Regions from separate parts of the Proteus sp. Marseille-Q3619 genome, predicted to be linked through region 2. Evidence: predicted binding sites of a transcription regulator. Region 2 holds the regulator's gene; each other region holds the start of a gene.
What was found. Region 2 encodes CRP, which controls carbon source genes, mostly activating them, when cyclic AMP is high. Its sites were predicted from a motif close to ATGTGANNNNNNTCACAT; they were not measured.

Region 1: the regulator CRP is predicted to act here: its motif matches at 1,422-1,439, upstream of ACWPWK_RS15925 (CidA/LrgA family protein).
Region 3: the regulator CRP is predicted to act here: its motif matches at 1,458-1,475, upstream of deoC (deoxyribose-phosphate aldolase).

Annotation. Positions count from the first base shown of each region.
Region 1 is NZ_CBDIMP010000001.1:3,460,422-3,463,693, forward strand. It holds gene ACWPWK_RS15920 (CidB/LrgB family autolysis modulator) at 199-894, opposite strand; gene ACWPWK_RS15925 (CidA/LrgA family protein) at 894-1,370, opposite strand; gene metG (methionine--tRNA ligase) at 1,505-3,272, opposite strand, start outside.
Region 2 is NZ_CBDIMP010000001.1:1,900,890-1,904,161, reverse strand. It holds gene ACWPWK_RS08720 (aminodeoxychorismate synthase component II) at 1-193, shown strand, start outside; gene argD (bifunctional acetylornithine/succinyldiaminopimelate transaminase) at 311-1,525, shown strand; gene crp (cAMP-activated global transcriptional regulator CRP) at 1,623-2,255, opposite strand; gene ACWPWK_RS08705 (OsmC family protein) at 2,568-2,975, shown strand; gene ACWPWK_RS08700 (phosphoribulokinase) at 3,065-3,272, opposite strand, start outside.
Region 3 is NZ_CBDIMP010000001.1:1,548,753-1,552,024, forward strand. It holds gene deoA (thymidine phosphorylase) at 1-376, opposite strand, end outside; gene deoC (deoxyribose-phosphate aldolase) at 447-1,226, opposite strand; gene ACWPWK_RS07065 (NupC/NupG family nucleoside CNT transporter) at 1,746-3,047, opposite strand.

The DNA.
Region 1 (3,272 bases), 1.6 Mb from region 2:
ATGAGTCTCCCATTAATCTTTCTGTATTATAAGATTCTAGGCATCTTTACCCATTCTTATATGTGATGAAAATCATATTTTCAATGAAACAATTGCAACAAATTCATTAATTGAGAGATGTATCTCAAATTTATAGTAAAAATCCCCGAAATAACTTTAATTAAATCGAGGATTTAAGAATGGAGAATAAGAAAGGTATCAACTATAAAGATGCAAAATAATAGGGAAGATAAATGGCGCTGTAAGGGAAGTAATAATCCCACAGGTCATTAATGCCAGTGAGCTATAAGCACCTTCAATATAATCGACTTCAGCCGCTCTTGCTGTTCCCACTGCGTGAGAAACGGTTCCCATTGCTAAACCACGAGATGCGTGAGTAGGAATACGCAGTATTTTAAAGAGTGTGTGACCAAAAATGGCACCTAAAATACCTACTGCAATAACACATGCAGCACTGATTGCAGGAATACCACCGATGGAATCTGCGACAGCCATTGCGATAGGTGTTGTCACTGATTTAGGTAAAATTGATGCAGCAATTTCGGGTGTTGCTCCTGCCCATAAGGCAATCGCAGTACCACTGACCATTGCGGCAATACTACCGATAAAGCAAATACTGATCAGCGATTTCCACTGTGCGCGAATTTGGTGTAATTGCTGATAAAGTGGAATGGCTAAGGCAACCACAGCCGGTTGCAATAAGTCATTTAAAATACGACTACCGGCAAAATAATGCTCATAAGGTGTATGAGTGATTAATAAAATAGGAATAATAACCGCAATACCTATAAGCAAGGGGTTCAATATAGGCAATTTATAACGAGCAGCAAGTTTACGTGATAAATAAAAGACAATTATGGTTAAAGGAAGTGACCACCAAATATTCATTAACATTAACATTTTTTCTTCTCACTTAACGCTGTATCGTCGTCTTTCTGTTGCGTTTTTTCTACAACGTCCTCAACTATGTCAGGTTTTGCACCCACGATAATGCGCTCACGGTGAACATAGTGTGAGCAATAAGCGACTAATGCCATAACACCAAAGGTACTTACCACACTTGCTAAAACAATAGGGAAAAGTTGCTGACTTAATAAGTCATAATAATTCATTACTGCCACTCCGATAGGAATAAAGAGTAATGTCATATTTTTTAAGAGGATATTGGCACCCGGTTTAACCCAGCGCAAAGGGATAAGCTGGAAAGCAAGTAAACCGAAGAGAATAAGTAAGCCAACAATGCTGCCTGGAACCGCGAAGGGTAGAAGGGCTGAAATAAGATTACCCGCAAAGAGACAAAGATAAAGTACCAAAAAAGATCGTAGATAATGCCAAAGTGTAATCTGCAATCGTGCCCGTTTAGATTTCATAAGTAAGTGTCCCAAATCAACTAACAGATTTATCATACACCGATTTTGAAAGTGTGCTACGGATCACAATAAAAAAAGAGCGGGGCTCTTATAGAACCCCGCCATTTATTGATTTGGCAAATGAATCTTGGTTGTTATTTCACTTGCTGACCCGGTTTTGCACCAGAATCTGGGCTAAGTAAGAAGATATCTTTATCGCCAGGTCCTGCCGCCATTACCATGCCTTCTGAAATACCAAAACGCATTTTACGAGGTGCTAAGTTTGCCACCATTACCGTTAAACGACCTTCCAACACTTTCGGATCTGGGTATGCTGTACGAATGCCAGAAAAGACTTGGCGAGTCTCACCACCTAAGTCCAAAATTAGCTTCAGTAACTTATCTGATCCTTCAACAAAATCAGCTTGTTTAATTTCAGCGATACGCATATCAATTTTCGCAAAATCATCAAACTTAATCGTTTCTTGAATTGGTGAATCTGCTAATGGTCCTGTGACTTCTTTTACAGGTGCAATGGTGCTTTTAGATGCTTCAACCATTGCATTGGCTTTATCCATTTCAATACGGTTAAACAGTGCTTTGAATTTGGTGATTTCTGTACCTAAAAGTGGTTGTGCAAGCGCATCCCATGTTAATTCGGTTTGCAAAAAGGCTTCTGAACGTTCTGTTAATGAAGGTAAAACAGGTTTCAGATATGTCATCAGTACGCGGAATAAGTTAATACCCATTGTACAGATAGCTTGTAGCTGTGCATCTTGACCTTCTTGTTTTGCTACAACCCACGGCGCTTTTTCATCAATATAGCGGTTGGCTTCATCCGCTAATGCCATGATTTCACGAACTGCTTTACCAAATTCACGATTTTCAAATGACTGTGCGATAGTTTCTTTCATATCAACAAAGTGTTGATAAAGCTTAGCATCATCTAAAGAATCTGCTAATTTGCCATCAAAACGCTTGCTGATAAAACCTGCTGTACGTGATGCAAGGTTAACGACTTTATTAACAATATCGCTGTTAACACGTTGAACAAAGTCTTCTAAGTTTAGGTCAATATCATCAATGCGTGAGGAAAGTTTTGCTGCATAGTAATAGCGTAGGCAATCTGCATCAAAATGATCAAGATAAGCACGCGCTGTAATAAAGGTGCCACGAGATTTTGACATCTTCGCGCCATTTACAGTGACATAACCGTGAACAAACAGGTTGGTTGGCTTGCGGTATTCGCTGCCTTCTAACATGGCTGGCCAGAATAAGCTGTGGAAATAGACGATATCTTTACCAATAAAGTGATAAAGGTCTGCTTTGCTGTCTTTATTCCAAAACTCATCAAAACTTAAATCACCACGTTTTTCACATAAGTTTAAGAAAGAACTCATGTAGCCGATTGGTGCATCTAGCCATACATAGAAATATTTACCCGGTGCATCTGGGATTTCAAATCCAAAATAAGGTGCGTCACGAGTGATATCCCACTGTTGTAAACCGCTGTCGAACCACTCTTGCATTTTATTTGCAACTTGCTCTTGCAGAGCGCCAGAGCGTATCCACTCTTGTAACATATTGCTAAATGCAGGTAAGTCGAAGAAATAGTGCTCAGTTTCACGCATAACAGGCGTTGAACCTGATACAACAGAGCGTGGGTTGATTAATTCGGTTGGGCTGTAAGTAGAGCCACAAACTTCACAGTTATCACCATATTGGTCTGGCGCTTTACATTTAGGGCAAGTGCCTTTTACAAAGCGGTCAGGCAAAAACATGCCTTTTTCTTCATCATAAAGCTGAGAAATAGTTTTGCTTTTGATGTGACCATTTTTTTTCAGTGCAAGATAAATTTTAGTCGATAATTGGCGACTCTCTTCACTGTGTGTAGAGTGATAATTGTCGTAACTGATATTAAAG
Region 2 (3,272 bases):
CTCTTTAGTGATTGATGCGACGACATTACCCGTACCTTTTGAAGTGACGGCATGGAGCCAACATGATGGAAATGTTGATGAAATTATGGGAATTCGCCATCGTACTCTGCCAATTGAAGGGGTTCAATTTCACCCAGAAAGTATTTTAAGTGAACAAGGGCATGAGCTATTAAATAATTTCCTTAAATATTAAATGGATAGCATTTAAATAGCGAAATAACGCCTTTTTATACAAAACCACATTTGATTTTTTATTCATATTTAGTGATTATATTTTCATATTGAATATGAATAACGATCAGGTGGGGTAATGACAAAGCAAAGCATCAACCGGGCAACTTACGATCAAGTAATGTTGCCAATTTATTCACCCGCAGAATTTATTCCTGTCAAAGGGATGGGTAGCCGTGTTTGGGATCAGCAGGGAAAATCGTATATTGATTTTGCTGGTGGTATTGCTGTTTTAGCACTGGGGCATGCTCATCCTGCTCTTAATCAAGCCTTGAAAGAACAAAGCGAACAACTTTGGCATGTTAGTAATATTTTTACTAATGAACCAGCATTGCGTTTAGCACAAAAATTAATAGATAACACATTTGCAGAACGTGTCTTTTTTGCCAATTCAGGCGCAGAAGCGAATGAGGCAGCATTTAAGTTGGCTCGCCATTATGCCATCACTCGCCATAGTCCTTATAAAACTAAAATTATTGCTTTTCACCATGCATTCCACGGCAGAACACTGTTTACAGTATCTGTTGGTGGGCAACCTAAATATGCAGATGGTTTTGGCCCTAAGCCTGCAGATATCGTGCATATTCCTTTCAATGATTTAGAGGCGGTTAAAGCTGTTATTGACGACCATACTTGTGCTGTCGTATTGGAACCTGTGCAAGGTGAAGGTGGTGTCACGGCAGCAACACCTGAGTTTATGAGGGGGCTACGTGAATTGTGCGATAAGCATCAAGCTCTGCTTGTTCTTGATGAAGTACAAACAGGTATGGGACGTACAGGCAAGCTTTTCGCCTATATGAACTATGATGTGACACCAGACATTATTACAACTGCAAAAGCGCTAGGAGGTGGTTTTCCACTCAGTGCGATGTTAACAACACATGAAATAGCTTCTGTAATGGGCGTAGGGACTCATGGTACAACTTATGGTGGCAATCCATTAGCTTGTGCAGTGGGTAATGTCGCATTTGATTTAATTAATACACCTGAGGTACTTGAGGGTGTAGAAAAGCGCTATCAATGGATTGTGAATGAACTGGTGGCAATTAATCAAACGTACGATGTCTTTTCGCAAATCCGTGGACAAGGTTTATTGATCGGTGCGCAATTGGCACCACAATATAAAGGTAAAGCCAAAGAGTTACTCAGTCTTGCTGCCAAACATGGCTTAATGATGTTAAACGCAGGAGCAGATGTAATGCGTTTTACACCATCGTTAATTATTACCCAAGAAGAATTACAAGAAGGAATGGTGGCATTAAAAGCGGCTATTGCGGAATTTGTAAAAGGGTAGTGCGGACTAAAAACCCCATCTATAAGGATGGGGTTTATACAGATTGTATCATCAATAGCCCTTTTATTGGGCTATTGTTTGTTCGGGGTGGGGAAACTTAGCGAGTCCCGTAAACGACGATAGTTTTACCGTGTGCTGAGATCAGGTTTTGATCTTCTAGCATTTTGAGAATACGGCCTACAGTTTCGCGTGAACAACCAACGATTTGACCAATTTCCTGACGTGTAATTTTAATTTGCATGCCATCAGGATGCGTCATGGCATCGGGTTGTTTTGCTAAGTTTAGTAAGGTCTGTGCAATACGGCCTGTAACATCAAGGAAAGCAAGGTTACCTACTTTTTCTGATGTTGTTTGTAATCTGTTCGCCATTTGAGCAGAAAGGCGCATCAGAATATCAGGGTTAACCTGAATTAATTGACGGAATTTTTTATAGGAAATTTCTGCTACTTCACAGGCTGTTTTTGCTCTAACCCATGCACTACGTTCTTGATCTTCTTCAAATAATCCAAGTTCACCGATGAAATCCCCCTGATTTAGGTAGGAGAGGATCATTTCTTTTCCTTCTTCATCTTTAATAAGAACAGCCACGGAACCTTTAACAATATAATAAAGTGTTTCCGCTTTCTCACCTTGGTGGATCAGCGTGCTCTTGGATGGATATTTGTGAATATGGCAGTGTGACAAAAACCATTCAAGAGTCGGGTCTGTTTGCGGCTTGCCGAGAACCATTCGCGTTATCCTCTGTACGTTAAATGCAGCCTTTCAAAACGGATAGGTTCCCTTTTGATACAGCGTGCTTAAAAATCCTATCTTTACCTATTAACTTCCTGAGAACACGGTAAGTTAATATGGAGTAGATTATAATAAATGAGAAAATAATGCATTGATCTTAACCACTATCATCAAGCAGATATTGTTTTTAACACAATTAGTGCATTAAGTCTCGTTTTACGCAGTCAGCATAATAAACCTATTTGCTAATTGCTAGTTGAATTATGAGAATGTACTCTTTTAGTTTCTGTCATCTTTAGGGGAAAATAAATGGAAGCGAGAGTTAAGTGGGTAGAAGATTTATCTTTTGTCGGTGAGTCTTCTTCTGGTCATCAAATCATGATGGATGGAAATTCGGGTGATAAAGCACCAAGCCCAATGGAAATGGTATTAATTGCTGCAGGTGGGTGTAGCGCTATTGATGTTGTGAGCATCTTACGTAAAGGTCGTCACCAAGTGACTGATTGTGAAGTGAAATTAACATCAGAAAGACGCGAAGAAGCCCCTCGTCTATTTACTGATATCAATTTACATTTTATTGTTTCAGGTAAAGAATTAACGGATAAAATCGTAGAACGAGCTGTTCAATTATCCGCAGAAAAATATTGTTCTGTTTCTTTAATGCTAGGAAAAGCAGCCAATATTACGCATTCATTTGAAATAAAAGATGCCGACTAATTTTGATATTTTAAAATAAAGTTTAATTCGAAAAATAATATCCCTTAATTAATGGGATATTATTTTTATAGAGATAAATTTTATTTTGGTTAACTTATCTTTTCGCCATTTAATAATTTTTTGACTAATGGCGCCATAATTAATTCCATCGCTAATCCTAATTTCCCGCCCGGTACAACAATAGTATTTATTGTTGACATAAATGAGCCATGCAACATCGCAAGTAAATAGGGAAAATCAATATCGGTTAAGCCTCGAAAACGAATAACAATAAAGCTTTCATCGAGAGTGGGGATT
Region 3 (3,272 bases), 350 kb from region 2:
TATCTAATGTTCCGCCTGTGTGGCCTAATCCACGACCAGAAATCATAGGAACATAACCACCACAAGCAGCAACCATTGGCCCTAACATCAGTGAAGTAACATCACCCACACCACCGGTTGAATGTTTATCAACAATTGGGCCATTTAAGTTTAGGCTTTTCCAGTTCAGTACTGAACCGGAATCACGCATAGCTAATGTCAAAGCAACACGCTCTGGCATTGTCATGTCGTGGAAATAAATAGTCATTGCTAAGGCAGCAATTTGACCTTCAGAAACAGTATTATCTCTGACGCCATTAATGAAAAAACGAATTTCTTCCTCAGTTAAAGGATGACCATCACGCTTTTTACGAATAATCTCTTGGGCAAGAAACACTGCAACCTCCTGGTTTTATAGCATTGGTAACGCCCACAATAACGAAAAGCGGGCGTATTTCACGAATGGATTAGTAACCACTAGACGATTTTTGTTCGCCATGACCTAAAGTAGCTAATAAATTACCTAACAGGCTTGACGCACCAAAGCGGAAGTGACGGGCATCAACCCAGTTGTCACCCATAATGCGGTTAGCTAATGCAAGGTATTGAGCAGCTTCTTCAGCGGTACGTACACCACCCGCTGGTTTGAAACCAACTTCTTTGCCAACACCCATATCGTGGATCACTTGGATCATTAACTCAGCGCTTTCCAGTGTTGCATTTACAGGTACTTTACCTGTGGAAGTTTTAATAAAGTCAGCACCTGCTTTGATTGAAATTTCAGATGCTTTACGGATAAGCGCTGGATCTTTCAGCTCACCCGTTTCAATAATTACTTTCAGTAAAGCACCCGCGTCTGCGCAAGCTTCTTTACATGCTTTAACGATATCAAAACCGATTTGCTCGTTACCGGCCATAAATGCACGGTAAGGGAAAACTACGTCAACCTCATCTGCGCCATAAGCTAATGCCGCGTTGGTTTCTGCTAATGCGATATCTAAATCATCATTACCATGAGGGAAGTTAGTTACGGTTGCGATACGGACTTCTGGAGTACCCTGTTCGCGTAACACTTTACGTGCTAACGGAATAAAACGTGGATAGATACAAATAGCGGCTGTATTCCCTTCAGGGCTTTTAGCCTGATGACACAATGCAGTCACTTTTGCATCAGTGTCGTCATCATTTAATGTAGTTAAATCCATCAAAGACAGCGCAAGGCGCGCTGCAGCGGTTAAATCTGTCATAAAACTCTCCAACGATGTTTCTCAAGCCCTTTTGGGCGTACGCTTAAGGTTAGCGATTAAATTTGTTGGCGAGCGGACTTGGTTCCTTGAAGATGTTGTTGTAACTTGCGCTACAACGACAGCTGAGCTCCCTCTCACCGCGCTATGCTCACTTCGGCGACCCGTCATTGAGCCTTCGCCATTCCATGAAGTTTCAGCACATCTTATTTGAACACGCTAAGGAACAATTAGATGTGCTTTACGTCACACTAATCAAATGCAACTTGCAAACAATGACATATAAGTGTGATCAACATCACAATTAGGTCATTTTCTGGTTTAATGTTACTCGAATAACGCCTCTAAGTCGTCTTTATAACGCAAAAAAAGCGAGATCAATATGAAATGATATCGCTATTGACCCTATTCAATACAAATTGCGAAATATCTCTCACAATAAAAGTAGTTAACATTACAGCAGAAAACAAACATAAAAGAGCAGACAGGCAAAACCCATCTGCTCTTTATAATCAAAATCAATTAAGCAGCAACAACAGCCATTGCGGTTAATGCAAAGAAGAAACCTGCAATCGTCGCACTCATTAAGTTAGAGAGTGTACCAGCAAGTACGGCTTTCATCCCTAAACGAGCCACGTCTTTACGGCGATTTGGAGCCATTCCACCTAAACCACCTAGCAGTACAGCAACGGAAGAGAGGTTAGCAAAACCGCACAGTGCAAAGGAGATAATTATCTTTGTTTGTTCTGATAAGATGATTAAGCCTGATGCAGCAACTTGAGCTTCATCTTGTAGATATTTGCTAAATTCAGAGTAAGCATAGAATTCATTAATAACCAGTTTTTGACCAATAAATGAGCCAGCAACGGTCGCTTCACTCCAAGGTACACCGATTAAGAAAGCAATAGGTGCAAAAACCCAACCTAATACTAATTCTAATGAGAAATTCTCATAACCAAACCAGCCACCAATGCCACCTAAGATACCATTGACTAATGCAATTAACGCAACGAAAGCAAGTAACATAGCACCGACGTTAAGAGCAAGCTGTAAACCTGAAGATGCCCCAGCTGCAGCTGCATCAATAATATTTGCTGGTTTTTCTTCATCGGTCATTTTATCCAGCGCATCTTTTTGATCGTCTGGCGTTTCTGTTTCAGGGATCAACAGCTTAGCAAAGAGTAAACCACCTGGTGCGGCCATAAATGATGCCGTAATCAAATACTCTAATGGCACGCCCATGCTTGCATATCCAGCAAGAACAGAACCAGCAACAGAAGCAAGGCCACCACACATAACAGCGAATAACTCAGAGGTTGTCATTCTTGCAATATAAGGACGAACAACAAGCGGAGCTTCGGTCTGACCCACAAAGATATTGGCTGTTGCAGACATCGATTCTGTGCGTGATGTACCAAGGACTTTCTGTAAACCACCACCAAGAATCTTAATCACAATTTGCATAATGCCGAGGTAATACAGCACAGCAATTAAAGAAGAGAAAAACACGATAACAGGCAGTACGCGTAGGGCGAATACGAAACCGCCACCACCAAACAACTCGAACATTTTATCTGATACTAGGCCTGCAAATAGGAAGCTCATCCCATTATTGCCGTAATCAATAACATTCTTAACACCATCAGAAACCGCAAGAAGCACTTCGCGACCACCGTCGGAATAAAGAACAAATGCACCTAAGCCAATCTGAATAAGGAATGCGCCACCAACTGTACGTAGTCTAATTGCACGTCGATTGCTGGAAAACAGAATGGCTATCAATATTAATGTTGCCATTCCGACCAAGCTCATAATGAGTTGCATTGAAGGATCCCTGTTCACATAAAAATTTAATGGATTATCAATAATGCTCTAACCTGAGATTATTGACTCTTTTTGCCAGATAATTATACCTAGTCCAGAAAAAGAACCCTCTATATCCATCACAAATAGCGCTTGGAAAAAGCAACACAAAACCCACAAATGAGAAGTAGATCACATAAACAAACCTAAAAAACGCACTTATTGAATAGGCTAATTTAAAAAAAA